DNA from 3 places in the Falsiruegeria litorea R37 genome. Region 2 is predicted to be linked to each of the others. Evidence: riboswitches for the same ligand, from Rfam matches in the RefSeq annotation. Region 2 holds a riboswitch; each other region holds the start of a gene.

Region 1 (9,923 bases), on a different contig from region 2:
CTGCGCCATGCGGCGGGTGGTATCGCATTTGTTTTGTTGTGCGTCCCGCGCGATCCGGCGCAGCATCGCGGTCGCCGCGTCCTCGCGCTTGTCGCCGGTCAGGGCCAGCAGATAGTGCAGATCGGCAAAGATCAGGCAACCATCCTCGGTCCGGGCGGCGCTGAATTCAGCCAGCTCTTCCCATCGGTCGCCGACATTGACGCCTTCAAGCTCGAGCCGCGACAGCAGCGAGGTTGCGTTGGAAATGTCACGGTAATCGTCGGTTTTGTCGGCGCGAATTTCCGCATCATACAGCGCCATCACCTCGTCGATCTGACCCAGGTCCAGATGCATCAGCGCCTTGTGCCACCAGACGTGGTAGCGGAAGTTGTTGCAGTGGGTAAAGGCATCCTCGCGCCCCGCCAGCCATTCCAGACCCTGCGCCGCATTGCCAGTCATGTCGTGGACATGGGCCACCGCATGCAGACCCCAGGCATCGTCCGACACCATCCACAGAGCCTGACGGCCCGCAATCTCGGCCTTTTCATAAGCTCCGGTTTCCTCAAGCGCAAAGGCGTGGCAGCCCAGCAGATAGCCGCGACCCGCGTGATCGGGGGCATAGGCGGGCATCACCCGCTCGATGGACCGGCGCATCCCCTTGGCATCCCCTAGCACAAAGCGCGCCGCGTGGCTGAGTTTCATGGCCAGCGAATCCTCGGGGTGAGAGCGCAGCACTTCTTCGAACTTTTGGACCGCACCGGTGGGGCTGCCAGCCAGCCAGACCTGCAAGGCTTCGACAAACAGCGTCTCACGCGCACTCACGGGGCGTGCCTGCATCGCCGCTTGGGCGTCTTTCAAAGCTTGTTCGGCAACCGAATAGAGCTCGCGCCGACCCAGCAGGATGGTGAAGATCCCCTTGATCGCGTGGCCCAAGGCAAAGTCTGGCTCGGCGGTCAGTACGGCACCCAGATGTTGCGGTGTTACAGCGGCATGCGCCATGAACCCGAGCAGGACACCGTTCCACGCCTCGACGCTGTCGTCGCGGGTCAGGCTGTTCATCTGTCCGAAAATGTCTTGTTTCATGCTAGGTCCGATCCTTGTGTGAGTGCTGGCTCTTACGGCTTAGCAAACTGTATAGGCGGCCAGTAACAGTATCGACGCCGCTCGCGAATTGGTGAAAACCCGTGTGCATGAAAAGTGGGAAATCTCGCCGATTCAGCCCCCTATTTCAGCAGAACACCGCGCAAACCGCAGATGTGTTTCAGTCTTTGAAGGGTGTTTTGCTGTTAAGAACTGTTTCAGTGTCGGCCCCAAAGGTCGGCGGAGCATGTCGATATGTTACAGGCGTGCGGCTGAAATTCAGCGGATTGCCGATCAGGTGCACAGGGCCAGGGGCGGCCTGCATATCGATCTGCATCTCGCGCGCGGCGACCTGATCGCTGTCAAAGACCTGATCCAGCGACTGCACCGGACCAACAGGCACCTTGAGCGTCTCAAGCTCGCGAATCACCGTTTGGGTATCGTGGTTTAGCAAAGCGGGGCGCAGGATGGCATTCAATGCATCGCGGTGTTCAAGTCGGGCGGGGTTGGTGGCAAACCGTTCGTCTGTCGGCAGGTTGTCCAAACCCAGAAATCCGCAAAACCGGGTGAACTGGCTGTCATTGCCCACGGCCAGGATCACGTGACCATCGGCGGTTTCATAGACGTCATAGGGTACGATATTGGGATGCCCATTGCCGCGCCGCTGTGGGACATTGCCGCTGGTCAGATAGTTCACACCTTCGTTGATCAACCACGACACCTGTGCATCGACCAGAGCGATGTCGATCTGCTGGCCTTCGCCTGTGCGTTCGGCGTGGCGCAGGGCGGCGAGGATGCCAACGGTTGCATACATCCCGCACATCACGTCCGCGATGCCAACACCCACCTTCATCGGTGCGCCTGTCGGTTCACCGGTCAGCGACATGATCCCGCCATAACCTTGCGCCATCAGGTCGTATCCGGGTTTCGCGGCATTTGGTCCGGTCTGCCCGTAGCCCGAGATCGAACAATAGACGAGGCCGGGCAACTCTTTGGAGATGCTGGCGTAATCCAACCCGTATTTGGCCAGACCACCGGGTTTGAAGTTCTCGATCAGAATGTCCGCCTCGGCCGCCAGACGGCGGATGGTGGCCTGGCCATCTGGGGTGGTTATGTCCACCGCGACGGATTTCTTGTTGCGGTTGGCGGACATGAAATAGGCGCTCAGGTCGCTGGTGTTGCCTTCTGCATCTGTCACATACGGGGGACCCCATTGCCGGGTGTCATCACCGCCCGTGACCGGGTTTTCGATCTTCAGGACACTTGCGCCCAGATCGCCCAATAGCTGCGTACATGTGGGACCGGCAAGAATGCGGCTGAGGTCCAGAACCTTGACGCCCGCAAGCGCGCCCTCAGATACGGCCATCGTATCCCTCCCGCTCGATCTCGGCTGCGATCACGGTGAAAGTGTCGGCCTGCTGTGCCTGTTCCAAAGCGGACCGCAGTTCGGTCCGATTGCGCACAGTGTGGCCCGCACCGCCAAATGCGCGGCCCATGGCGGCAAAGTCGTGATGCCCGAAATCGACGCCCCGGTTGGTCATCTGGCGTTGGCGTTGTTTCAACTCGATGAGCGCAAGGCTGGCGTCCACGAACACGACAAAGATTGCGCGCGTGTCCAGCTCAGCTGCGGTGGCAAGCTCTCCGGCGACCATCAGCAGGCCGGCATCGCCCGAGAAACTGACCACGGGACGATCCGGTTGCGCCAGCTTGCGACCAATCGCCATCGGCACGGCGCAGCCCATGGTGCAGAGCGCAGAGCTCTGGATCAGGCCACGCGGCTCGGTGCAGTTCCACATCTGGCTCAGCAGAATGCGATGCGCACCGCTGTCTGCGGTGGCCAGCGTCTGGGGGGGCATCACATCGCGGGTTTCGGCAATAACGGCGGCAGGGCCCCAGTCGTCATCCTGCGGAAACGCTTGTGCCAGCGCCATTTTGGTCGCCTGCGGCTCACCCCCGGACCAGACCGCGCGCGCGGCGTTGCCTTTGGCGAGGACTTCAAGCGTTTCGCCCACATGGGCGACAAAGTTCAGGCTGGCCTGATGCATGTAATGATCGTTGGGCACGGTGGCGATGTCGATGACCCGCTGTTTCGACGGGTCCCAGGCCTCGCGCCAGCCGGGGCGCATTTCGATTGGGTCGTAGCCCAGGCACAGGATCAGATCGGCCTGTTCAACCAGTGGCAACAAATGCTTGTCCGCCAGAGGCGATAGGCCTGCTCCGCCCAGGCACAATGGATGATCCTCGGTCAGGATGCCCTTGGCCTTGTAGGTGGTTACAAATGGGATCTGGTAGTGCTCAAGGAACGCCCGCAACACGCAGGCCGAGGTTTCGGCCAGCAGGTCCAGACCAACAATGGCTATGGGGCGCTTGCTGTCGGCCAGCCACTCGCGGGCCTGCGCCAGTTTCGCACCCTGGGGCACCACCCGCGCCGCCGGGGCCAGCCGCCGCAGGGGAACGCCCGTCACGCGCGTGTCCGCTACCGAGATCGGAACGTCGATGTGCACCGGGCCTGGGCGGGGCTGCATCGCAAGCGACACCGCCTTGTCGGCGATGATGTCGGCGCCCTTTGCGGTCAGTCGAAAGCTGCCCTTGGTGATGGGGCGAAACACAGCCTGATGATCCATCACCTGATGGGTGTAGGTCAGCGCCTCATCCTCGTCGACGCACCCCGACAGGACAATCATCGGTACCCGATCCTGCAGTGCATTTGCGACCACGTTGATCCCGTTCATTGCCCCTGGCCCAATCGTACCGACCAGAATGGCGGGCGCGCCGTCGGCATGATGCACGCCCTCGGCCATGAAACCGGCTGCGTTTTCGTGCTTGGCCAGATGAAAGGTTATCCCGGCCTGCTCCAACGCATCCACCAGCGTCAACACCTCTCCCCCGGGCATGCCGAATGCATGCCGACATCCGGCTTCGTACAGGCGGCGCGCCAGCAGATCTGCGGCACGTGGGGATGGGTTGGACATATGGGGCACTCCGAACTGTTTCAGGATGCGAGATTGCGGAGAGTGCGGGCAGGTGCAAGCCCGATCACGTCAGTGTGACCCTTTTGTTGCATCGTCGGCGATGGCCAGAAACCTGGCGTCCAATTCCTGAGCAATCGCCGCAAGCGCCGCGCCGCCCTCATCGCTGTAGGGGGCCATGACATGCGAAGGAAGTTTATAGGACAGCGTTGCGGTGCCACCCTCGTTTTCTGTCACATACATGCGGATTGGCGCCTCGATCATCGCTGCGGTCGACGTTTCCAGCACCCGCACGGCGAAGTCGTTGTTGAAAACACCAATGACCCGGTTTCCGGGAATGGTGATGCCGCGATTGGCAGCGGCCTTGGTTGGCCCTGCTTGGGTGACGACGATAAGCCCATTGGATTTGACGGCTGTCTTCACCGCTTTGATCAGCGCCTCATAGGTCTGCGATGTGGGGTAAACCGCCCAACCTTCACGCGGTTGCAGATCGCCTGCCCAGGCTGGCATAGCGAACATAAAGACACTCATGAACACAACAGATCGAAACATCGCCTCTCCCCTCAATGGCCCCGTCTTTGTGCCACCAAACACTACTTGGGTGTGGTCACGATTGCGTGGCCTAGAATGTCACCCTAAGGTCGCCGGGAACATCAGCGGGAGAGGCAGAGATGGCGGACATGAATGGAGCAGAGAGCCTGGTGCACACGCTCCTGGACAGCGGGGTCGAGGTCTGCTTCACCAACCCCGGCACCTCCGAGATGCATTTTGTGGCCGCGCTGGACCATATCCCCGGCATGCGCTCGGTTCTGACCCTGTTCGAAGGCGTCGCAACCGGGGCTGCGGACGGCTACTACCGGATGGCGGGCAAACCGGCCTCGACCCTGCTGCATCTGGGGCCGGGACTGGCAAATGGCATCTCGAACCTGCACAACGCCAAGAAGGCGGGATCCGGCGTGGTCAACATCGTGGGGGAACACGCAGCGTCTCATCTGGAGCTGGATGCACCACTGACGGCAGATATCGAGGGGCTGGCGCGACCGGTGTCCCATTGGGTTCACAGCGCCAAATCGGCAGCGGATGTCGGAGCAGATGCCGCCCGGTCGGTACAGGCGGCAAACACCGCTCCGGGTCAGGTCGCGACGCTGATCCTGCCATCCGACACGGCCTGGACCAATGGCGGTCAAGTGGCCGCACCTCTGGCACCTCCGGTTCGTGTGATGCCTGCCGAGGCTGACATTGCCGCAGCGGCCGCTGCCCTGGACGGAGCAGACAGCCTGTTGCTGTTGGGCGGCGAGGCCTTGACGGCAGAAGCGTTGGAATTGGCAGGACAGATCGCCGCGCAAACGGGATGTGCGCTGTTGTCGGAATGGTCCAATGCCCGGATGGAGCGCGGGGCAGGGCGGGTGCCGGTAGCTCGAGTGCCTTATCCGATTGATCTGGCGGTCGAGGTCCTGGCGCCCTTCAAACGCATCGTATTGGTTGGCGCGCGCGCTCCCATCGGGTTCTTTGCCTATCCCGGTAAGCCAGCGGTTTTGACAGCAGAAGGGGCCAAGATCATCGAATTGGCAGACTGGAGCGCCGATTTGCATGGCACGCTGGAGGGGCTTTGTGTGGCAGTGGGGGCCGAGGGAGCCCAGCCAGATCTGGCCACGCGCAACTCTGAGGTTTCGGTGACCGGTCCGCTTAACCCGGACAGCATTGCGCAGGTCTTGGGGCAGAAAATCCCTGAAGGTGCCATCGTTGTGGACGAATCCATCACCACAGGCCGCGCCTTTCATCCCGTGACCAAGGGATCAGCACCCCACACATGGCTCAACAATTGCGGCGGCTCGATCGGCTATTCGCTGTCTTGCGCCATTGGGGCTGCGATTGCCTGCCCGGATCGCAAGGTGCTGACGCTGACGGGGGATGGGTCGGCGCTCTACATGCCACAGGCGCTTTGGACCATGGCGCGCGAGCAGTTGGACATCACCGTGGTGATCTGGGCCAACCATTCCTATCAGATTTTGCGGGGCGAGTTGACCAACGTAGGTGTGCAGAACCCAGGGCCCCGGGCCATCGACATGCTGACGCTGGATCGCCCCCGGATCGACTGGATCGCACAGGCCCGTGCCATGGGGGTAGACGGTGTGCGGGTTGACAGCGCCGAGGGGTTTTCGGACGCGCTGGAGGATGCCTTTGCCGCGCCAGGCCCGCGGTTGATCGAGGTGTCGATGTGACAAAGGCGGCGGCGGCGCAGCAGATGACCCTGCGCTTGTGTACGACATGCAGCGGCGATCGTGATCGCCCTGCCGAGCGCGACGCGATTGCGCAAGCGCTTCGAGAGGCTGGTTTGCAGGACCGGGTGGAGCTGTTGGACCACGAATGCTTCAGCGCCTGCGCGCACCCGGTGTCGATCAGCCTGCAAGGTGAAGGGAGGGCGAGCTATGTCTTTGCCGGACTGACGCTGATCGAGGATGCGAGGGACGTCGCAGCCACCTGTCAGACCTATTTGGACAGCCCCGGTGGCTGGATCGAAGACGCCCGCCCATGCGGCCGACTGCGCCTATGCCTGAGGGCACGGATACCCGCCCTTTGATACCTGCGGCGTTCCCGCCTTTATCTATCGTACGCCAAGAGGGGGAGGCTCCCGCCCCCGAGCGATCCTGCTGCGCCAGCACCGCTAGCGGCCTTGGGCCGGGCGCCGGGCAACGCCCGGCGCGGTTACGCTTGGAGCGCCGGGACCGCCAAATACACCAAAATGCCGAGCGCAGCGAGGCCCGGCCCAACGGGAGGAGGTGTTTCGTCAGAAACATTGACGACGGGCGGGAGTGCTCCAGGCGCCGTTGTCGCAATCAGTCGACTTGTATGACCGTGGTCGCCTCGACCGGAACCGAATCCACCATCAACGGGCTGTGGCTGTTGGCGTTCAGGGACACTTTGATCTCTACCTCGCCCTTGGGAAGGTTTGTCAGGTGATACCAGTTGCCATAGAGCCGCCCCAGTTTGTCGCCGTTGGCGTAGACATGGGCGTGTCCTTCGCCCGGCACATCTGCCCGCGACGCATTCTCGGGCGAAAAGGTGAAATTCGCAGGCGTAACTTTCAGGTTCCAGCCGGACATCGGGTCCTTGAAGGCTTCGATGCTGACCGACGGCGCGTCGCTGCCTGCTGCAATATTCACCGGTGTCGAGTGGTCGTGCGTCATGGTCTCAGTCGCATCAGCGCCGTGATGCGCCGGATCGCCGTGATCGTGACCGTCAAAGGTGATGCCATTGCCCGCGGCAATGACAAACCCGGCGCCGCCACCAAACACCAGGCCGATGGCAAAAAGAGCGAGGGATCGGGACATGTTCCATCCTCAGAAAAAGACAAAGAAAAACCCCGCCAAGTCAATCTCGGCAGGGTCCGATGAAGCGAGGATCAGGCCGTTGCTTCGGCGCGGGCACCTTCGGATTGCCAGAAGTAACCGGCAAAAGTCCCTAGCAGCGCCCAGGCGGCCATGCCGACGCCAAAGGCGCGGGCGGCAAAAAGCGCGCCAATTTCGGTTGGAACCGGGCCGCTGAAGGTGGACGGTTCAGGCGCACCAATCAGATGGGGTGCCATCAACAGCAGAGCTGCGACTACGTAGCTGACGATGTTGCCACCATAGGCGATCAGCCACATGGCGATGCCAGCTGCAGCCACCGTTGCGGTCCACCAGATCTGACGCGCACCCACTTCGGCTGCGGCCACACCAGGCACCTCAGGGGCCAGCGAAAGACCGGGGGCAAAGTGGAACGCCACAAAACCCGCCAGACCCCACAACAATCCGGTGCGGGCGTTGATCTCGTGCCCTTGACCTTGGGCCACAGACATCAGGGCCACCATAACCAGCGCATAGCCTGTGTAGGTCAGCATGGTGAAGATGATGCTCAACCCGTCGCGTATCGGCTCGGCGAACATGCCCGGCAGGTCAGGATGCGCGCTGACGGCTTCTGCGCCGAAATGCACCAATGCGCCGCTCTCATAGAGCTCGGCGTGCAGCAACACGGGTTGCACAAAAACCAACTGCAGCAGGGCTGTAATCAACCCTGCTGCAGCGCCAGCGAACAACGCGCTGGTCAGAATACGACTGATCATGGCCTTAGTGGCAGGGGAAGCCAGTTGCGTGGCGTACATCGTGGGCCGCGTCGTGCAGGCCCGATGCCTGAACGTGACCGGTCACGGTGATGATCCCCAGGCCCAGTACCACTGCAAAAATAGCGGGCAGGATGCTTGAACCGGCGGCGGCTGCCTTGAGAGTTTTGGTCGTCATATGTCGTCCTCCTAAGCCGTCGCACCCGACGGCTGGTGTTAAAGTTCCGTGCCTGGCAGGTCTCCTGGCTCGCGGGTCAGCGCCTTGTGTTCGCCTTCCCCAAGGGGCAATCCCCAAGAGTGGCTGTCTGAACAAAGGCTCACCGCTTACAGTCGCGGGGGCGGCTCTGGCCTTGATCACCTGCGTGATCGCACCAAATTCCCTCTTAGCATCCGGATTGCTCCGGGTTGACCAAGCCTCTTCATGTAACCGTGAATGGCAGGCTGACGCAATTGCGATTTACGACGCTTCGGCGCCGTTTTGGCGCTTTTGCAGCAAATAAATGTCCATGATCCAGCCGTGATCCGCGCGCGCTCTGGCCCGCGTATCCAGAATCTCGGCTGCGACCGCATCCAAAGGACCAGATACGAGAATCTGCTCTTTCATGCCGACATAGGCCCCCCACCAGATGTGATACGCGCCCATCTCAAGGCTCTGGAACGAGCATTCGCCATCCAGCATCACGGCCACTTTGCCCATCCCATCTGGCCAGCCTTCGTCGCGAATGCGGCGTCCGGTCGTCACCACATAAGGCGCGCCGATATCATTGATTGGGATTGCATGGGCGGCGGTCAGCGCCTGCAAGGCGGTGATGCCCGGGATAACCCGAGTTGTCGGGTAAGGGTTCAGCCGCGATGCAATTCGCAGTGAGCTGTCATAGAGCGACGGATCGCCCCAGATCAACAGTGCCACCTGTTCGGTCTGCGGGTGTTCCGCAATCGCCTCTTGCCAGCGCAGGGCGATGGCGTCGTGCCATTCATCGACACCGCGCAGATAGCCGTCTTCAGAGCGGCGCTTGGGGATGTCGAAATAAGCGACCGTGGGGGAGGTATCAGTCACCTGCGCGATGATCTCTTCGCGCAGTCCGGCCAGATCGGCTTTGTTCTCGCCCTTGCGCGGGATCAGGATCAGGTCGGCGTCGCGGATCGCCTTCGCGCCCTGAAAGGTCACGTGATCCGGGTTGCCGGTGCCAATGCCGATCAGGTTCAGCTCATACATCTTCCAACTCCGCCAGCGGGCCGTACAGGATGAGAGCAGGTGCCGTTCCGATCTCGGCGCTCAGGCGTTGGGCCAACTCTCCCATGGTCGTGCGGTGCAGAGCCTGATCCGGGGTCGAGACCGCCTCGGCCAAAAGAGCAGGAGTGTCCAGCGGCAGGCCGTGTTCGTGCAAGGCTGTGACCAGCAACGGAAAAGTTCGCTTGCCCATGAAGACCACCGTGGTTGCCTGATCGTCGGCCAGTGCCTGCAGGTTCAGGTCGTCGGGCAGTTTGCCGCTGACATCATGGCCGGTGACGAACTGCACCCGGCGGGCTGTCAGGCGGCGGGTCAGCGGGATACCGGCGGCGGCGGCGGCGGCCACGGCCGAGGGGATGCCGGGGATGATCTCGTATTCGATCCCGGCTTCACGCAGCGCGACCAGCTCTTCCTCCAGTCGCCCGAACATCCCGCCATCGCCCGACTTCAACCGCACCACTTTGGCTCCGGTCAGGGCATAATCCACCAGCAGGCGGCTGACGTGATCCTGTTTGGGCGACGGGCGCCCGGCGCGTTTGCCCACTCCGACCAGATCGGCATCCTC
Region 2 (9,923 bases):
GTTAGGACGCCAGGTTTTCAACCTGGAAAGAGGGGTTCGATTCCCCTACGGGCTGCCACCATCCTCTTAAATCAGAATGAAGATCGTCCACGCGAGCAAGAGCCGCGCCGCGCATGTGCGCTCTCAATTCTCTCGCCCCGGTCGGGTGGACAAGTCCTCGCAACTGGTGGCTTCTCAAGTCACGGCCCCCGATGTTGAATTGAGTTAAACCGCATCGAACCAGGGTGCGTTACTGTCACTTGCTCGACCATCTCGGTTTTGACGTCTAGGGTCATCGATTTACAGCCAGAACAAGGCCGTAGCTGCGAGTGCGATGGCCGAGAGGACGACCTTTGTACATCGATCATGGCGCGCGGTGACACGGCATCAGTCCTTCAGTCGCCTGAACTTGATCTCAATCCTGTTTCACCCTGTGCAGCGTCCCCTGGACGGGGCCCGACATCTTGGATCTGCGGTCAACCGCGGCTTGGGAAACTGGCGAATTTTCGCCAAAGCGTCCGCAAATCTCTTTTCAAAGCGGGCCGCTTCACCTTAAAACCCCGTGAGCGTTCAAACCGGTAGAGATACTTCTTGCAAACCAAAAGCGACAAAACAGACGTAATTGGGAGGCTATCCCGCAGAACCCGAGCGGTGGCTGCAGTCGGGCTTTTCAGCCTTGTTTCTGCCTGCTCGCAAGGTCCCACCTATCTGACACTTGACCCGGAACGTCAGTCGATGGCCCTGCTTGAGGTCGAGCAAAAGCATGCCAAGGGGCAAAGGGTGTGGTGCGTACCTTACGCTCGAACCCTCAGCGGGATTGAAATTCGCGGCAATGCAAAAACCTGGTGGGCGAAGGCGCGCAACACCTATGAACGTGGGTCGGAACCCCATGTTGGTTCGGTGATGTCGTTTCGCGGAACCCGCGGGATGCCCTTGGGCCATGTGGCTGTCGTATCCGAAATTGTCTCGGACCGAGAGATTATCGTGAACCATGCCAACTGGAATCGCAACCGAGTGTCGTTGAAAATGGGCGTCAAAGACGTGTCCAAGCATAATGACTGGACATTGGTGCGAGTCGAAAGCCAACCGGGTCGGTACGGCAGGTTCTACCCGGTGAACGGTTTTATCTATCCAAACGTTGATGGCTAAACTGTCCTGATCGCAGGCTGCATTTGCGTCGAACCAACGCAAAGCACCACAGGTAACGTTGGTGCCGTCAGATGCGGGTCCTCTGCTGTAGACCAAGACAGCAGGCCAATGGCGGTCAGCTATGGTGATACGCCATCCCCAACTGCACACGGAATTGTCCGAATGTGTTCTTTGGACAACGCGGCGAAACAGGATCTAAACCGTTGATTCAATAACAGAAAATCAAGACCCTTCAAGACCTTTCCATCCTCGCGCAACCCTGTGCAGCTGCGCGCGCCACGCTTGGACATATTCGAGGCGCGAACCTCTTTCCATCACCGGTTGCTTGAACCCGTGAAGGCCGAATTCCAGGAACATGCCATTCCTGAACAATGGAAAGCGTACCCTGCGCCATCAAAAACCCGGCCTCCGTTTTCTGTCGCAATTGCCTTGCCGGAACCATGGGGCAAACCCGAGCCTAAATCGTTCGTGGTTCTTGCTGCCGAAGCAGAGCACCATCAGAATTACCGGGTCCACCTCGGCCAAAGGAAACACTTAGCGCTTCCATCACGAAACTTGTTTCATCTCTTGTCCCAGGTGGAAAATGGATCGACCCAAAAGGGACATATCGAAAGAATACAGATCATGGCCGATTTCGAACTCATGCATTTTCAAGAAGGCCACCTGCTTTCCGCTACAGCTCTTTCGGAAGCCATTGGATGGCCCCACAGGCAATCCGACTGGAAAATGCTGCTGGCCTTTTCAACCGGGGTTGTCGCCAAACGGAATGGTCAGGTTGCCGGGACGGCGTTGCGTTCTGATTTCGGCCCTGACCTGGCCAGCATCCATATGGTGATCGCATCCCCGGACGCCCGAGGTCGGGGATTGGGGCGCGCCTTGATGACCTCACTTCTGGGAGCAACAGATCGCAACATCAGGCTGGTCTCGACCCGTTCGGGCCGACCTTTGTATGAAAAGCTTGGGTTTCAGGACGTAGCGCGACTGGTCCAACATCAAGGAACCCTTACAGCTGCGCCAGAGGCCATCGGCGCCCAGGACGCGCAACCCAGGGATCTGGACAGCATTCGCCGATTGGAAAGCCAAAGCTATGGCGGCGACAGGTCGGCATTGATTGAATGGCTTGCCGAGAATGGTGAACTGGCCGTGATGCGAAGCAGGAGCGACGTTACCGGCTTTGCCGGGTGTCGTCGCTTTGGCCGGGGGTATGTGATCGGGCCAGTGGTGGCACAAGACGTACAAGACACTAAAACCTTGATCGCGCACCACCTGAAGGGGTTGGTCGGGCAATTTGTGCGCCTCGACATCGTTCGCAACGTCGACCTTACCCCTTGGCTGGCGGATGCGGGCCTGTTCATGACGAACCAATCCCCCGTGATGGAGCGCGGAACAATCCCGGCCGCCCCTGACAGAATGGCCGTGTTCAGCCAAGGTCTGGGGTAGCGGTCCATGCCTGCTCCGCAGGAGATGCGCAGCCGATGGGCCCTGGATCGCCCCACACCGATGGAACGGCACCGCATTCTGGACCCGAAACCCAATGCCTCCATTGTAAAAACCACCCTAGAGCGCAGTCAAACCCTGCTGCCCGCTTTGCAAGGTGCCAAAGTCCTGACCAGTTGGGCCGGGTTCATCGACAGCACCCCAGATGGCGTATCCGTGATTGACCTGTCAGACACCCTACCCGGTTTCCTGTTGGCAGCGGGCTTTAGCGGTCATGGGTTTGGCATTGGTCCCGCAGCAGACCATCTGGTTGCTGATTTGCTTACCGGCGCCACGCCGATTGTTGATCCCACGCAGTTCCGCTTGTCGCGCTTGCGTGCGTCTTCCTGGGGCAAGGTCGCCGAGTTTTAACCTTCGGTTGAACCCACTCGCGACTTGGCCCTTTCGCATGGGTATTTAGTGACGCATCTGCTTCGGTTCGAGCGCTTCGGCGTTCGATGAAAAGGGAACGCAGTGCGACCCGTTCGGTCAAACCTGCGGCTGCCCCCCGCAACAGTAAGCGATGAACTAAGCCGGATTTGCCACTGGAGTGATCAAAGCACTGGGAAGGCCCGGCCCAGCCTAGATCTGCGAGCCAGGAGGCCTGCCGAGGTGTTCATCCTGTTCGGGTGCGGGGCGCGCTCAGGGCAACGGTCAATCCGTAGAGGTGACATTTTCAACGTCTGCAGAGAGCACCTTCCTTTGAATACACCCAACAGAACGGCTGGACTCGCCGGGGGGATACAGGATGAAATTTAGATTTAAAATTAGGTGGTTACACCGATTTTAAAGCCGCTTTGCAAGAATGTCTCACACGGCTTATTGTTATGCAATAACATATCATTTTAATTCCTCGTCGCGGTGAGTCCCAGCACAAGAAAGCGGAATTGCTTGCCATTCAGAAGGAATTTCAACATGTCCCTAGCCTCTCGTTTCGCGCTTGCAGCCCTCGTGGCACTTGCGCCCGCACTACCCAGCTCAGCGCAACAAGGAAGCTTGCCAATTTCAACCGGATTTGGCCCAAATGCCGAAGTTCCCGACCCGCGCGCAGGCTACAATGGCTGGATGTCGAACCAGACCGGCGTGACCGAGACGTTGATGGGCATCGACTATGATCTGAACCTGTACCCCCGCCTCGCGGCCGGGATCGAACAAGCCTCGCCCACCACCTGGCGCGTGACCCTGCGCGACGGGGTGACCTTCCACGATGGCGCGCCCGTGACGGCCCAGGCGGTGATCGACGCGATTTCCGCGATCTCGCAAGAGGGTCACACAGGACACAACAAACGCGTGGACAAACTGCTGGATCTGGCAGGCATGTCGGCAGATGGCGACGCTGTGGTGGTGTTTGAGACCAACAGCCCCAACGCCGCCTTCCCCTGGACCCTGTCAGAACCCGCAATCGCCATCATCGGCGCGGCCTCTGACGCCTATCCGATCAACGCAACCGGTCCGTTTGTGTTCCGCGAAGCGATCCCCGAGCAGCTTTACCGTGCCGAAGCCAACGCCGTCTATCGTCTGGGCACCCCCCGCCTGGAAGAGGTTCGCGTCGTTGTCGCGGGGGATCCGGCCTCTGCCGCATTGGCTTTTGAGGCTGGTGAAGTGGACATGGTGATCAACTATCCCGAAACCGACTTCGACCGGATCAAGGAAACCGGTGCGCTTGGCTTTTCCGCCCCGACCGCGCGTCTGTATTTCTACACCGTGAATGCGGCCAGCGGCCCGATGGCAAACCCGCTTGTCCGCCAGGCCGTGTCGGTTGCGATTGACCTTCAGGGTATTGTCGACGCGGTGCTGTCCGGTGTTGGTGGCGTTCCCGCAGGCACCATGTTCCCCCCGGGCAAAGGCTGGGCCGCTGACATTCCCGCGCCCTATGACATGGCCAAGGCCGAGGCCCTGCTGGCCGAGGCTGGCGCCGTCAAAGAAGGAGGCCAATGGATGCTGGATGGCGAGCCGCTTGAGATTGACATCGTCACCTACTCCTCGCGCGCGGCCCTGCCCCCCACGGCCGAGCTGACGCAAGCGTTTCTGCAGGCCATCGGCGTCAAAGCCAATGTTCGGGTCGGTGAATATGGCGCCAGCAACGATGCCATTGCCAACGGGGATGCGGACATGTTCTTGCAGGCCTGGGTTATGACCCCGCAGGGCGATCCCGGCGCAGTACTGGAAACGCTGTTGAAATCTGACGGTGGATCGAACGCTGGTCGCTATGCGAATTCTGATCTCGACAAGCTCTTGGCCGATGGTCGCCTGACCTTCGAACAGGACAAACGCGAGGCGATTTATGACAAAGCCCAAGAAATCATCGCGTCCGAGGCGGCCCTGATCCCCGTGTTCCACGTCAGCCAGGTCAACGTCGCACGCCCCGGTCTGCCCGGCTATGCCGTGCATGGGAACCATCACCTGGTCTGGCGCTTCAGTGCGCTCCTGTCATCCTGCCTTGGTCATGCAGGAGCCCCGATCTGCGTTCAACCCGGTGTTGCCACTGCATCAATCGGATATGGAGCCGGTCAATGCGCGGAAAGTTAAACTGCCTCCGAACCGTCTGGACCGGTTGTGCGATGGCCTTGAACTGTCCAAGGATCTGTTGAACAGAAAACCCACCGAGGTCTCAATCGGTCAGGCACAACGCGTCGGCATTCTGCGCGCTGATCGCCGCGCCGCCGCTGATCCTGTTTGACGAACCGCTGTCGGCCCTTGATGCGGTCACACAAAAACACACGGCACGCCTGATTGCCGATCTACAGACCGAAGAAGGCTTCGCCGCACTGATCATCACCCATGATCTGGGGTATGCTTGTGCTTTTTCGGATGAGATTGCGGTTCTTATGTCCGGTCGGATCAAAGAGGTCAGCGCCCCGCTGGCATTCATCACGCAACCGCGAACCCAATATGGCGAGATCTTGCGTGACGCCGCCTTTGCACTAGGCGCCTTGGAGCACGCGGCATGATCCTTGGCATCCTGAGCTTGGGGTTGCGTGCCATCGTCGTGATCAGCAGTGCGGCCATTGCCACGCTCGTCCTGTTATGGAACGCCCCTGGCGACCCGGCAGCCTGCTGGATCGATTTGCCGTTGCGCTGGCCTCGCTTGGAGCTGCGATCCCAGCCTATTGGCTGGGCCTGTTTCTGATCCTGCTCTTTGCCGTGCATCTGGCTTGGCTTCCCGCGATGGGGGCCCGCACCAGCGCACATCTCGTGCTGCCTGCTCTGACCCTTGGGCTTGGTGTCGCCGCCTCTCTGACCCGGATTATACGTTCAGGCCTTCTTGAGGCACGCGGCCAACCGTTCCTGCCTGCGATCCGGTGCCGTGGTGTTTCGAAACGGCACATCGAACAAAACCACGTAGCCCTTCACGCCATCATCCCCGTGATCACCGTTTTTGGACTTGAGCTGGCGTTTCTTCTCGAAGGCGCGGTCATGGTCGAGGTCATCTTTGGCCGCCCCGGATTGGGTGGCTTTCTGGTTCACGCGATCGAGGCACGTGATTTTCCCAAGGTGCAGGCCGTTGTTCTGCTGACCGCAGTGCTGTTTGTGACCGTCAATCTGATAACCGATTTGATCTATCAGTTGGTTGATCCAAGGATGGGAGTGCGTGATGCGTAGCGTTTTTGTCCTGGCCGGTGCTCTTGTTCTGCTGGCCCTCATCGGGCCAAGCCTGGCACCACAGGACCCAACGGCCATCGACATCCCCAATCGGCTTAGCGCGCCGTCAGCTGAATGGCCATTGGGCACGGGCGCCCTTGGCCGGGATGTTCTGTCCCGTCTCCTCTATGGTGCGCAATGGTCCTTGGGGTTGGCCTTTTTGGTATCCGTCATCGGCCTGACCATCGGTACAATTGCAGGACTGACAGCGGCAAACGGCGGCAAAGCGCTGGACTGGGGTATCATGCGGACGACGGACGCATTTCTTGCCCTTCCCGAATTGGTCGCCGCCGTTGTCATCGCGGGCCTCTTGGGCGCGGGCACGGGCAGCCTGATCTTCGCGCTCAGCGTCATGGGATGGATGCGCTATGCGCGCGTGGCTCGTGGCATCGCATTGTCCGTCAAGACGCGCGGTTACGTCATTCAAGCCCAACTGGCAGGGATGTCACCGGTTGCGATCGCACGTTGGCATTCTCTGCCCTCGTTGATGCCGTCGCTGATCGTGGTGTGGACAGGCATGTTCGCTCGCGCGATCCTTGGGATCTCGGCACTGGGGTTTCTTGGCTTTGGCGTACAGCCACCGACACCTGAATGGGGCACAATGTTGCTGGACGCTCGCGTGCATATGAGATCAATGCCCCTACTGATGATCTGGCCCGGACTTGCGGTTGTGCTCAGTGCGCTTTTGATCAATTTGTGCGGTGACGTTTTGCGTGACGAACTGGCCAAACGACAATGCTGACACGGCGCAAATCACCTGAACCTGCAGGACGAGGCACGTACAGATATCATGCGCTGCGCGGGCCTCTCAAAGCCGCTCTGAGGCAAGACTGAACTGTTGCCGGAACTGAATGCTATTCAGCTGTGCTTGCGCCAATGCGATGGCAGCCATTGGGACCTGGGTTCTGCGCATCATACTTCCCAAAATCGATTGACTATTTTGGACGCAATCATACAAAATTGGCCATGACACAGCCAATCGACCGCAAACTAGACATCATCATTTTGGTCAGCCCACATTTCAATGTATCGGCAACGACATCCTTTGTGGACCCATTCAGGGTTGCGAACTACCTGATAGGGTCTTCTATTTTTTCTTGGACTTATGTTTCTGAAACTGGGGGCCCAGTTGAATCCAGCAGCGGTCTTGTGGTTGAGACGGCCCCTTTGGCCGACGTTGTCGCGCTTACCCCCTGGCTGGTAGTCGTAAGCACAAGTTGGACACCTGAACGCCACGGCACCACCCAGTTCAAGATGGCCCTTCAGAAATGGGCGGCCGGCGGTGTTATTGTTGGGGGGCTGGACACCGGTGCGATCGTTCTTGCAAGTGCTGGACTGCTCAGAGGCAAGACTGCAACGGTGCATTACGAACATATTGATGCTCTCTCGGAAATCGCCCATGACACCATCGTTTCAGAGAACATGATTGTCTTTGACGGCAAATTCTTCACCTGTTGCGGTGGATCAGCCGCAACTGATCTAGGGTTGCGTTTTGTGCATTCCGTCGCGGGCGAAAGCATCGCCAACGCGTCTGCGCGATACCTGTTTCATCACGATGTGCGCGGCGAAGACCAATCCCAGAACCCCAAAGGCGCCGAACCGTTGGGGTATGTCACCTCTGGGGTGGTAAGAGAGGCGATCGACATGATGGAAGCACATTTGGAAACCACTTTGTCGATCCCGGAAATCTCAGCGCGACTTGATGTTTCGCAGCGACACCTAAACAGGTTGTTTCGGCAGTATGTCCGCAAATCGCCGGTCGAATACTACCGTGATATTCGCCTTGATCGCGCGCGCGGACTGGTGACCCAAACCGAGCTGAAATTCAGCGAGATTGCACAGGCTTCGGGGTTTGGCGGGCAGGTCCATTTCAGTCGGGCCTACCGCAAACGATTTGGCCTGGCCCCAAGCGCCGATCGCATCGAAGGGCGCACACCATTCGAGTTTCGCGCCTGGCCAATGTTCAAACCGGACATCAAGTCCGAAGGTGTTGAATAGCTTTTTGCATCGCGGTCAACATCTTGTCGCGTTGCATTGACAGCTCTTCGACACTTTGCCCCTGCGCATGTTCCGCAACGCCATCCACAAGTTTCCGGATCACCTCTTCATCCAGACGAGGGTCACCCAAATCATCCCACCAACCGTTGAATGTGTCCTTGAAATGGTCGCAGAACGCCTGCAGGCCACCATCCCCCGCACCTAGGTGGAAAAGGGTCGTTGGTCCCATAGCAGCCCACCGCAGCCCAGGGCCCGCCCACATCGCTTTGTCTATGTCTTCGACGCTGGCTACACCTTCGACCGCCATATGCACGGCCTCGCGCCAAACTGCCGCTTGCAGTCTGTTTGCGACATGCCCGGGCATGCCCTTGTTGATGCGGATCGTGACTTTGCCTATGTCTTTGTAGAACCTCTCTGTGCGGTTCAAAACATCCGATCCGGTTGCGCCGTTCGCTGTCAATTCGACGAGCGGTATGAGGTGGGGCGGGTTGAATGGGTGACCTAGGATCAGGTTGCTCGGATCGCGCCATCCCGCTTGCAAAGCTTCAAGTGTCAGGCCCGAAGTCGAGCTCGAGACAATAGCGTCGGCATTCAACGCGGGCTCGATTTGGGCATAGATCGAATGTTTAACAGGCAACCTCTCGGGCACATTTTCCTGAATGAATTGAGCCCCTTGAACAGCCACCTCGGCCGTTGAAACGAAAGATATGGCGTCAGGTGTGGCCCTGTCTGTAAGATTTAGCTCATCCAAGGTCGGCCAGGCTTTTTCTATGTATGCCCGCACGGATGCTTCCGTATTCGGATCTGGGTCAAAGACGGTCACGCTTCGCCCCGAGGCGAGAAACAGGGCAGCCCAGCTTGATCCGATGACACCAGCACCAAGGATGGCGGTTCTTTCGATTTCTGACATCAAAACAATCCCGGATTAAGGGGGGAGGCAGCTGTCATCCCTCCGTCTACAGTGAACAACTGACCGCTGGCAAAAGAAGAGTCGTCAGACGCCAACCAAAGGCACATCGCAGCAATATCTGCAGGTGTGCCAAAACGCTTGACTGAATGTCGGTTCACTGCATCTGCCCTGGCCCTGACCGGATCGCGGGCAAGTGCGAACCCCGCCTCCAGCATGCCTGTCTCGATCCAACCCGGGCAAACCGCATTGCAACGTACCGCGGGCCCATGGTCTACCGCGATAGAGCGCGTGAGCCCATGCACAAAAGCCTTTGACGCATTATAGAGCGCCATCGATGGATCTGCGACCTTGCCCGAGATCGACCCGATATTGATGATCGAGCCACCCTGGGACATTTCGGGAATGAAAGCGCGGCAACAGTTGAAAACGCCTCGGGCATTTACGCCCATCACCAAGTCCCAATCGGCGTCGGAACTTTCGGTGACGGTTTTTTCGACCTGAACACCGGCGTTATTGACCAGAATGTCTAAACCCCCAATCGTCAAGGCGACCCGAGCCACCGCTTCGGGATCTGAGACATCCAACGTGTACCAAGTCACGCTTTCCGGCAATTCGTCTGGCCGAGGGCTGCGCCCACAGGTGATGACTGTCGCGCCTTCTGCTACAAACGCCTCAACGATGCCACGCCCAATACCCTGCTTGCCGCCTGTTACAAAGGCGCGTTTGCCGACCAACCGCATTAGTGTACCTCCATGATACGGAGGTTCAC
Region 3 (9,923 bases), 2.5 Mb from region 2:
ATAGGGGGTCGGGGCTGTGTCGGTCATTTCTGCTCTGCCGGATTCGTCATGAAGCCGTAGCGTAGTTGCCGCAGCCACCGGCGTCCACAGTTGCGACGCGCGAATTTCGTTTGGATTTGGCCGGGGGCGCTGTACAACTTTTGGAATTACATCAGTTGGCTGAATGTTTGAGCCTTTTGAATTCCTTGGGGGAAGTCATGTCGGAAATGGTGATTTATGCGTTGCAGGTCGGCGGCGGCACCCTGGCGATTTCCCCGTTGCCAGGACGGTATGGCGACTACGAAACAGATCTGGACCTGATTGCGTCCTGGGCGCCGGGGCTGGTGCTGTCCATGACCACCGAGGTCGAGATGTTACAGCATGGCGCCAGCATGTTTGGTGCGGACATCCAGGGGCGGGCTTGTCGCTGGGTGCACTTGCCGATCGAGGACTTCGGCGTTCCGGGTGAGGTGTTTCTGGAACAATGGTCAGATGTGAGCGCCTCGGCGCGGCAAGCCTTGTCCGGGGGCGGGCGTGTTCTGGTGCACTGCAAAGGAGGGTGTGGGCGCTCCGGCATGATTGCTCTGCGCCTTATGGTCGAATGCGGGGAGAACCCGCGTGAGGCGCAGAAACGTTTGCGGGCCGTACGCCCCTGTGCCGTCGAGACGGATGAGCAGATGCAATGGGCCTCGACCGGTCGCATTTTGCGTGTGCTTGACTAGGGTCCTGACCCTAAGCTTTGTTGTGGCCGTCATAGGGCCAGGGTACACTCGCGCCTGTGGCGTTTTCAGCTTCGCAGATGGCACTTGCGCCCAACCGGCCAAAACGCGCTGTATACGGTAATCTAGGTAGGCGGGTCGAACCAAGCGCAACCCGCCGAGCGAAGCGAGGCTCGGCCCAACGGGAGGCGGCGTTCCGTCAGGAACGCCAATGACGGGCGGGAGCACCCCGAGGCCGCCAATGTCCCTCCGTCAGAGAACGGCGTGGTGCACAGTTTGGGTCTCGATGTTGGTGGGCACCGCCTCGGCAAGGGCGCAGGGACGCTCGAATGTCCCGGCAGGCATAGGCCGCGGTTGTGGATCAAACAACGCGTCTGCAAATCGGTTCAAATCCTCTGTTTCTGCCTCGGGGGTCACACCGCAGAAGATGCGTATGCGATCATGGCTGGCAGTGAACCGGGCCGGACATTCCATCGGGCAATGCTTTAGGACGCTGTTTCCTTCGATCTCGAAATCGTCGGATGTCATGGGCTTTGACGCTACCATGGCTTGCGACAGCTTCTCGGCCATGCGTTGCACCGCAGGGCAGGTTTTGCCGGTGTGCTGACACACGGTCGCTGAAAACAGGTGAGTGTTGGTCTTCCAGATCATGTTGCGCCCTCCGCGCAGGGAAAGGGGAATGTGACCGGAAAAGGTGGCTTGGGTGCCATCGATTCGGCCCGGACGCCCCGCCCAGGTTCGAGTTTCAGTTTCGATGGCAGGTCTCCTGACTTGCGGGTCATCGCTTGGCCGACCTTCCCGACCTTGCGGTCAGTGGTGTTTCGGCGTCGCTCTCCGCTTACAGTTGCGGGGGCAGTCGCGGACTTGGCCTCAGATTGGGCCGCACCGTGTTCCCTTTTCATCCCGGTCGCGGATTCGCGGCGCGGGAACCATCATGAGATGGCTAGCGGTTGGATGGGGTTGGCGTCAATCGGTTTTGGTCGCAAACAGCCGATCGGGTAGTTTGCGCAACTCATCCGAGCTTTGTCGGGCACGCGCCAATTGCCAGCCGCCTTGTAAAAGAATGAACAGCGTGTCGGCGGTGTCGCGGGGATGCGCCTCACCCAGGCGTGCAGCGTGGTGGGTTACTTCGGTAATCCAGCCCTCGTAAAGGTGGTGCGCGTGCTGGCGAAAACCTGTGTTGTCTGGCCCTTCAAACAGTGTCGCTGAGATCGGGCAACCGTCCCACTGGCCTGAATTGTCAAAGAGCTTTGCTGCCTTATGGCACAAGGTTTGTGTACCAGAGGGAAAATCCTCTGCCGGTTCGAAAGAGGCTGCGATAAGGCGCAACATCTCGTCCGAGGCCCAGGTGGCCGCGGCCACGGCGAGATCGGATTTGCCGTTGGGAAAGTGATGATAGAGCGAGCCTTTGGGTGCGTCTGCTGCACTCAAAAGCTCTGACAATCCAACCCCATGATAGCCCCTACGCCGGAACAGGTCGGCAGCGGCGCGGATCAGGCGGTCTTTGGTTGGAAGCGGACGTTCGGTCATGTTCGCGTGATATTGACACCACTAGACCGAATGGTCCAGTGATGTGTTTAGACTGATCGGTCTAGTGGCCGGAGCTATGTCAGAGGATGCACGATGCTGGACAATCAAACTGTTGTCGAAGTCGAGGAGTTTCACTTTCCCGCAGGTCCGGCCGAATTGTCGGCGGTTCTGTATCGGCCTGCTGGCAAGCCGCTGGCAGCAGTGGTTCTAAATGGTGCCACTGGTGTTCCGCGCGACTATTACCGACACTTTGCGCGGTGGCTTGTCGAAGCGCGCGGCATGGCGTGTCTGACCTATGACTACCGAGATTTTGGCACGTCGTTGAAGGGGCGATTGAAAGATTCGCCCGTGACCATGTCCGATTGGGCCCTGATCGACATGCCCGCAGCGCGGTTCGAGATGAAGCGGCGGTTTCCCGATGTTCCGCTGTGGGTCATCGGTCATTCCGTGGGCGGGATGCTGATGCCGTCACAGGACGGGATCGAGGATGTGGATCGCATGATTGGCGTGTGCTCGGGGCTTGTGCATCACACGGATCACGATTGGCCGTATCAGGGGCTGGCGCGGCTCTTTTGGTTTGGGCATGTGCCGTTTCTGGTGAAAGTGCTCGGCTATCTGCCGGGCAAGATTACGGGGTTCGGAGCCGATTTGCCGCCGCAGGTGTATTGGCAATGGCGGAAATGGTGCACGTCGCCCCGCAGCTATCTGCCCGAGGCCGGGCTAACCATTCCAGCGCCTGATTGGGGTCGCAGCAGGGCACCGGTGACGATGATTGCCCTCAACGACGACGACACCATTCCGCCCAAATGCGTGTGGAAACTGTCCGAGCTTTATGGGGCAGGGGTCGAAAAAAAGACCCTGACGCCTTCGGATTATGGGTTGAAAGAGGTCGGCCATCTTGGGGCGTTTGCGCGTCGAAGTCGGACGTTGTGGCCCGACCTGGTGCCAGCCCTGTAACGCCGGGCACCCCAAGTTAGGGGCGCCCGGCATGGGTTACAGGCCCTTGCGGCCTTTCTTGTCCTTCATCACTGAACGGACCATCTTGCCAAAGGCTTTGTCGCGCGCCCGCGCCTCGGCCACGGTTTCCGAGTTCATCCGATCCTCACGCAGCAGCTTTTGCCAGCGACGCAGGCGATCTGGATCAAGAGTTCCGGCCTCTATCGCGCCCCGTATGGCGCAACCGGGCTCGGAACTATGCGCGCAATCCGAAAAGCGGCAGTCACGGGATAGCTCGACAAGATCGGCAAAGACCTCATCAATGCCGTCCGGGGAATCAAGCATTCGCAAGGCCCGCATGCCCGGTGTGTCGATCAGCCACCCGCCGTTGGTCATGTGACGCAGGGCGCGGGATGTGGTTGTGTGCCGCCCCTTGGCGTCGTCTTCGCGTATGCCAGCCGTGGCGTCCCGAGCTTGCGTCAACCCGTTGGTCAGCGTGGTTTTTCCCACACCGGAAGATCCGACGAGGGCCCCGGTCTGACCGTGCGGACACCAGGCCATCAGCTGACTTATGTCCCTGCTGTCATGAGCGTTCACGGCAAGGACTGTCAGAAATGCCTCAAGCCGCTCGGCTTTGCGGACATAGCTTTGCGGATTGTCGCAGGTGTCGGCTTTGGTCAGTACGACAACCGGGTAACACCCGGCCTGATGTGCCAGCGCCAGAAATCGCTCCAATCGCGCGACGTTGAAATCGGCATTGCAGGAACTGGTGATGAACAAGACATCGACGTTGGCCGCGATCAACTGCGCATGCACGCCGCTGCCTGCTGCCCGACGTGACATCAGTGTTTTGCGGTCCAGGGTTTGGTCGATCAAGCCATCGGAGCTTGCCGCGACCCAATCGCCGACGGCAAAGGTGCCAGTTGACTGGTTAGCACGAGGCAAAAGAACCCGTTCTCCGGCAGGGGACAAGCCCTTTAGCCGGTCGCGATGCACGGCAGAGATGCGATAGATGTGATCGGATGTTGGCGCAGGGATCTGCGCCGCAAAATGGTTGGACCATCCCAGGTCCATATAGTCAAAAGACATTGGTCTACCTGTTGCAGAATGCAAACAAACCGCAGTGGCGGCAAAGCGCGCGACTGCGTCAGTGGGTCAGGCAGGGACGAAAGTTTTGGTTCAGACGGTCTCTGCCCGAGGGGATGCAACTACAATCATGAAATCCCTCCATTGGCTAAGTATCGTGAACCCGATCCGGGTTGGATCAAGTGAGAGGTTGGACATCGACCCAAGCGGGGCTCGTTGTGGCTGCTTCCTTCCGGACCTGACCAGGTTGGCGAGGCGCTCGCCCGCGCCAACCTCTCGAGGCCGATATAGGCTCTGGTGCTGGAAAAGACAAGCGGCGTGTCACAAGGCAATGGACAGGTGCAGGAAACTTTCGGCGTCGAGCCCCCGGTCCTGGATTAATCCCTTGGGCAACTCGCTCAGATGTGCACGGGCGGCAGGTCCGGTGGTTTCAAGGACATGAGTGTTTTCAACAGGGGCAAGCCGCCAGCTTGGCTGTGTCAGTTGCGGCTCTGGCGGCAGGTTGCCTGCCACATAGTCCCGGATCAGTTGTTGGATCCGATGTGACGGCACAGGGATCGGTTGCGCGGTGCGCAAGGCGGCGAAATTGCCACCCCCATTGGCGCGATAGTTCGGCAAAGCCACCGCAAACCTTTGATTGTCTTCTACCTTTCTTCCGGCGTGACGCAGATTGTGGATGCGCCCGTGGGCGGGATTCAAGACCTCGCCGGCTGGGTTGAAACGCGCCGGCGTTGTGATGTCGACCTCATAGGTCAGCCCGTGAATGACATCAAAGTTGTGTCCGGGGTGTTCGTGGTCGCGCAGGGGCATGTGATTTGTACCCGGTACAATCCGGTTGAACACGCCCGCCGACATTTCCAGCCAGTCGCGAATTTGTGCACCTGTCGCAATCACCGCGCTCAACTCGTTGGGAAAGACGTGCAGGTCTGCAACATGACGCATCGAGATCGTTCCAGCAGGAACGTCGGTGTATCGGAGAGGTCCTGCGCGCCCGCCGAACTTGGACGGGGCCGCAGCGGACAGCAGCGGCAGGTCGCGCGCGGAGGTCGAGGATTGATACGCTCGCAAAGCTGCGGCTTGTGCGGCTGCGACCAAGGCCAGGCCCCGATCCTGGGCAAAGAATGTGAAATAGCTGTGCAGCGGCTCCGAAATTTCGCCGACAGGTTCTTGCATCTCGTGGCGGGTGCGAAAGTGCTGCGGCTGAAACAGCTGTTCCAACATCGCGTCTTCGCTGGCAAGTGAGGTGATCTTGCCGGTCTCGGCGGGTTGAGAAATTGGGGCCAAGGCGCTTTGGCTCGATGTGACGCGCCACCCGCCCTCTCCGTCTGCCATGATGTCCAGGTCAATGATCCCCAGGTGGGAACCTGCTGAACCGGGCATCACGGATGGTTTGCCATGGATGCGCCCGCGTTCAGCATCGACCCCTGCAAGACCCTTGTGGGCGGCCCCAGGCAGGTGGAGATGGGTATGACCAGTGATCAGGGCGTCCACTTCGGCTGATTTTGCAAGCGGAATGGCAGCGTTTTCGACCAGTTCACCCGCACCGTTCGATGTCAGGCCCGTATGCGCCAATGCGACCACCACGTGGCATCCCTGGCGCCGCAAGTCCTGTGCTGTCTTGCGCCCCGTCTCGACAATATCCTCGATACGAACCCGGTCGCGCAAAAAGTGCGTGTCCCAATCCAGCGTTTGCGGAGGAAGGACAGAGAGAACCCCGATTCTGATCGGCCAGTCCTGTCCGCCAGCTGATACCGAGCGTTCAAGAATCAGACTGGGTCGCCATCCGACCGACGTATTGTCGATCGGGCGTACATTCGAGCATACCACCGGGCAGGCGGCGTCGTCCAAAACCCGGTTCAATGTTTCCAGTCCAAAGTTGAAGTCATGGTTCCCCAGGCCAATGGCGTCATATGCCAGGGCTTCAAACGCGGTCATTAGGGGATGCCGGACCTGGGATTCTCGAACGGCAAGATCGCCAATTGGCGTGCCCTGAATGCTGTCGCCGTTGTCGAACAAGACGACCAGCGCATCCTGGGCATCGCGGCGTGCTGCTTTGATCAGGCTGGCCACGCGGGTTAGTCCAACTGTCGGGTCCGGGCGATCAGAGTAGTAGTCGAAACTGCCCAGGTTCATGTGCAGATCACTGGTTGCAAGAATGCGCAAACGGGCCGCCTGTCCTGCAGGACAGGCGTCGGCCAAAGTTGTTGAGGTGCGTTGGTCTGCTGTCATTCTGTTCAGTGTATAATATATTCTCGTTAAAGTTGTTATAGGTAGCAAAACACAGAAATCCAGATCACTTACAAGGACTTAGGCACTTTCAATTTGTGTCAGTTGTGATCCTATTTTGCGTCAACAGTCGTCTTCAGGGTCATATCTGGTCAAGCGGGTTGTGGTAGGCGCTCAAGGGTATATGAAGTTCTGGTCGAGGGAGCAGGAGACGTGAAATGAAGCGCGCAGAGCAGGTCACCTTTGGCGGATCGGGTTTGAACCGGGCCGCACATATCCGGAACGACGCTGTTGCATTGACCCAGGCCCGTCAGCATCCCGATGCGGCGTGTATCCTGTTGTGGCGTGGCAAGGTCATGGTTCATGGCGAGCGTCTGGACAAGCTGTCTTGGGTGACGATGGCGCATCCTATCCTGCAGGCGGGATATCAGACCGCCGCCGAAGAGATGATCTTTCTTGGTTTCGAAGATGACGGCGCACCTTGCTTCGCGCTCGATATCTCGGGGTGGGAGCCTGTGGGGCAGGATGTCAGCACCGTTGGCGGGTTCGTAGATCGAACCGAGCAGCATCACCCCGATTGCCCGCCGGGCCATGTCTTTGCCGAGCTTCGTCGGATCATGACCCGTCTGTCCGCGCGCGACGCCGAGCTGGCGGCGACGGCCAAGGCGGTGATCGGTTGGCACGAAACCCATCAGTTCTGCGCGCGTTGCGGTGCGCCCAGTGAAATTGTGCAGGCGGGATGGCAACGGTCCTGTGATGCCTGCGGAGGGCAACATTTCCCGCGGACCGACCCGGTTGTGATCATGCTGATCACCTACGGGGATTCGGTGCTGATGGGCCGTTCGCCAGGGTGGCCAGAGGGCATGTATTCGCTTTTGGCAGGTTTTGTCGAACCGGGTGAAACACTTGAGGCCGCTGTACGCCGCGAAGTGATGGAAGAGGCAGGTGTCAAAGTCGGCCAGGTTAATTACCTGTCCAGCCAACCTTGGCCGTTCCCGGCGTCACTGATGTTTGGATGTGCGGGGGAGGCTCTGTCACGAGAGATTAAGATTGATCCGGTAGAGATCGAGGATGCGATCTGGGTTACGCGACAGGACATGATGCAGGCCTTTGCCGGGGAACACCCCACAATCCTGCCTGCCCGAAAAGGGGCAATTGCACATTTCCTTTTGGAGAACTGGCTTGCGGATACGCTGGATTAAGACGACAATTTGCCAAACAGGAACAATGGGGCGACATGCAGTTTTCGGGTAAAGAAGATATCGAGGCACCGATCCAGAATGTCTTTGCCGCGGTTTCGGAATTCGAAAGTTTCGAACGCTCGGCAATTCGCCGGGGGATCGAGGTGCAGCGCGTTGACACCAGCCATCCCGTCGCTTCTGGGTTGGCATGGGACACATCGTTCAACCTTCGCGGCAAGCCGCGCGACATGCAGATCACCTTGGCAGAGTTCGCGGAACCCTCACTTATGCGATTTGATTCTCGCAGCAAGGGCATTAACGGGGATTGCGTGATCGAGTTGCTGGCTTTGTCGCCGCGCCGAACCCGGTTGAGCGTCGACATCAAGCTGTCGGCAAATACTCTGGCTGCGCGCTTGTTTCTGCAATCGCTCAAACTTGCTCGCAGTAGTTTGAACAAGAAATTCAAGTTGCGACTAGCAGATATGGCGAAAGAGATCGAGCGGCGACAATCGCGTTTGTCTTGATCCCAAAACCGCTCCCTTGCCCGCACAGCCAATTGCCGGAACGCGTTTCGGCGCGAATGCATGCTCTGGGGTGACGCGCCTTGAGTTGTTCACGGCGTGGCACCAGCCTTCGCATGGCCAAAGTTTGAGATTCATTCAGATTTAGTTTGTTTGCGCCTTGCACCGCCATTGGCACCGATCAGCTGGATCAATTCATGCTGTGTCGTGCGCTTGGGCCTTTGCCGCCTTGCCGGGGACCCCGGGCCGGGGGGCGGCACGGGGCCGATCATTTTGGGGGCGTATTGCTGATCCGGGTGTCGGGGGATCAGTGACGTTTGCGTGCAGCCGGATAGACGCCCAGAATCTCGACGTTGGTGGTGAAATATCCCAGTTCGTCCATTGCAAGGCGGACATTGGCATCGTCGGGGTGCCCTTCGATGTCGGCGTAGAACTGTGTCGCGGTAAAGCGACCGCCGACCATATAGCTTTCCAGCTTGATCATGTTGACGCCATTGGTGGCAAATCCCCCCATCGCCTTGTACAGCGCCGCCGGGATGTTGCGGACCTGAAAGACAAAGCTGGTGATCATGCCCAGATCGCCGCGACGTGATTCGTCGGCTTTTGGTGACATCACAAGGAACCGTGTGGTGTTGTCTCCCTGGTCTTCAATGTGGCGGGCCAGAACGTCCAATCCGTAAATTTCTCCGGCAAGTTCACTGGCCAGAGCAGCAGATTGGATGTCGCCCGCTTCGGCAACCTCGCGCGCAGCGCGGGCGTTGTCTGGGCTCACGCGGCCCCGGATGTTGTTTTCGCGCAAAAACTTTTCGCACTGCGGCAACAGCACCAGATGCGAATGCGCCTCGGTCACGTCGGACAGGCTCGCGCCCGGAACCGCCAGCAAGTTGATGTGCACGCGGACAAATGCTTCATCAATGATATGCAAGCCGCTGTGCGGCAGCAGGCGGTGAATGTCGGCCACACGCCCGTATGTAGTGTTTTCGACCGGCAACATGGCAAGGTCAGCCTCGCCCGACCGAACCGCTTCGATCACGTCTTCGAATGTGCGGCACGGCAGCGCCTCCATATCGGGGCGGGCGTCGCGGCAAGCCTCGTGGCTGTAAGCGCCGGGCTCTCCCTGAAAGGCAATGCGGTTGGTCATTTGTCGGTTTCCGTGCAACAAGTTCTTGAATTGGGCGTTTAGTCGCGGTGTCTATACCTTGCCTCTTGCAAGGGGAAGCCTTAGACACCCGCCCAGACAGCTGAAATGGACTCGCGATCAATGTTCGACACGATGACAGTTACCAAGGCCGCAGCAGGCCTGCTTGGCGCCTTTCTGGTGCTTCTTCTTGGCAAATGGGCCGCCATGATGATTTACAACGTGGGGGGGCACGGCGAAGCCTCGTACGTGATTGATACCGAACAGGCGGCCGAAGAGATCAGCACTGGCGAGGAAGTCAGCTTTGACGAGTTGATGATGGCCGCCGACGTGGACAAAGGCGCCCGTGTGTTCAAGAAATGCTCGGCCTGCCACAAGTTGGAAGCTGGCGCAAACGGCACCGGCCCGAGCCTTTATGGCGTTGTTGGCCGCGCCGTCGCGTCCGAAGCCGGGTTTGGCTATTCCAGCGCGATGCAAGCCAAAGGCGGCGATTGGACGCCTGAGGCGCTTGATGCCTTCCTGCTGAAGCCGAGCTCTGACGTTTCGGGCACTTCGATGAGCTTCTCGGGCCTGAAAAAGCAAGGCGACCGGGTCAACCTGATCGCCT

Evidence for each region. A riboswitch is a leader RNA that binds a small molecule or an ion and turns the genes downstream of it on or off. The one in region 2 is predicted to bind cobalamin.
Region 1: another riboswitch for cobalamin. It lies ahead of TRL7639_RS15030 (CbtB domain-containing protein); the one in region 2 lies ahead of TRL7639_RS13300 (ABC transporter substrate-binding protein).
Region 3: another riboswitch for cobalamin. It lies ahead of TRL7639_RS01330 (hypothetical protein); the one in region 2 lies ahead of TRL7639_RS13300 (ABC transporter substrate-binding protein).

What each region holds. Positions count from the first base shown of each region.
Region 1 covers NZ_FWFO01000002.1:292,392-302,314, forward strand. The annotation lists gene TRL7639_RS14990 (tetratricopeptide repeat protein) at 1-1,062, opposite strand, end outside; gene TRL7639_RS14995 (CaiB/BaiF CoA transferase family protein) at 1,241-2,425, opposite strand; gene TRL7639_RS15000 (thiamine pyrophosphate-binding protein) at 2,412-4,031, opposite strand; gene TRL7639_RS15005 (DUF302 domain-containing protein) at 4,101-4,580, opposite strand; gene TRL7639_RS15010 (acetolactate synthase large subunit) at 4,709-6,250, shown strand; gene TRL7639_RS15015 (DUF1636 domain-containing protein) at 6,247-6,609, shown strand; gene TRL7639_RS15020 (hypothetical protein) at 6,866-7,360, opposite strand; gene TRL7639_RS15025 (CbtA family protein) at 7,432-8,130, opposite strand; gene TRL7639_RS15030 (CbtB domain-containing protein) at 8,135-8,305, opposite strand; cobalamin riboswitch at 8,343-8,556, opposite strand; gene cobF (precorrin-6A synthase (deacetylating)) at 8,585-9,343, opposite strand; gene cobA (uroporphyrinogen-III C-methyltransferase) at 9,336-9,923, opposite strand, start outside.
Region 2 covers NZ_FWFO01000001.1:2,729,679-2,739,601, forward strand. The annotation lists tRNA gene TRL7639_RS13280 (tRNA-Glu) at 1-58, shown strand, start outside; partial or broken gene TRL7639_RS22820 (IS5/IS1182 family transposase) at 280-405, opposite strand; gene TRL7639_RS13285 (CHAP domain-containing protein) at 715-1,128, shown strand; gene TRL7639_RS13290 (GNAT family N-acetyltransferase) at 1,753-2,568, shown strand; gene TRL7639_RS13295 (NAD(P)/FAD-dependent oxidoreductase) at 2,575-2,976, shown strand; cobalamin riboswitch at 3,023-3,230, shown strand; gene TRL7639_RS13300 (ABC transporter substrate-binding protein) at 3,520-5,133, shown strand; gene TRL7639_RS23115 (hypothetical protein) at 5,105-5,284, shown strand; gene TRL7639_RS23470 (hypothetical protein) at 5,433-5,555, shown strand; gene TRL7639_RS13305 (ABC transporter permease) at 5,632-6,207, shown strand; gene TRL7639_RS13310 (ABC transporter permease) at 6,200-6,988, shown strand; gene TRL7639_RS13315 (GlxA family transcriptional regulator) at 7,213-8,244, shown strand; gene TRL7639_RS13320 (3-hydroxyacyl-CoA dehydrogenase NAD-binding domain-containing protein) at 8,222-9,154, opposite strand; gene TRL7639_RS13325 (SDR family NAD(P)-dependent oxidoreductase) at 9,154-9,894, opposite strand; gene TRL7639_RS23230 (hypothetical protein) at 9,907-9,923, shown strand, end outside.
Region 3 covers NZ_FWFO01000001.1:265,366-275,288, forward strand. The annotation lists gene TRL7639_RS01320 (DNA polymerase III subunit gamma/tau) at 1-78, opposite strand, end outside; gene TRL7639_RS01325 (protein-tyrosine phosphatase family protein) at 198-701, shown strand; gene TRL7639_RS01330 (hypothetical protein) at 951-1,349, opposite strand; cobalamin riboswitch at 1,438-1,647, opposite strand; gene TRL7639_RS01335 (TetR/AcrR family transcriptional regulator) at 1,665-2,228, opposite strand; gene TRL7639_RS01340 (alpha/beta hydrolase family protein) at 2,322-3,185, shown strand; gene rsgA (ribosome small subunit-dependent GTPase A) at 3,222-4,253, opposite strand; RNA gene ffs (signal recognition particle sRNA small type) at 4,431-4,529, opposite strand; gene TRL7639_RS01355 (bifunctional 2',3'-cyclic-nucleotide 2'-phosphodiesterase/3'-nucleotidase) at 4,572-6,479, opposite strand; gene nudC (NAD(+) diphosphatase) at 6,695-7,678, shown strand; gene TRL7639_RS01365 (SRPBCC family protein) at 7,714-8,181, shown strand; gene TRL7639_RS01370 (prephenate dehydratase) at 8,486-9,319, opposite strand; gene TRL7639_RS01375 (c-type cytochrome) at 9,440-9,923, shown strand, end outside.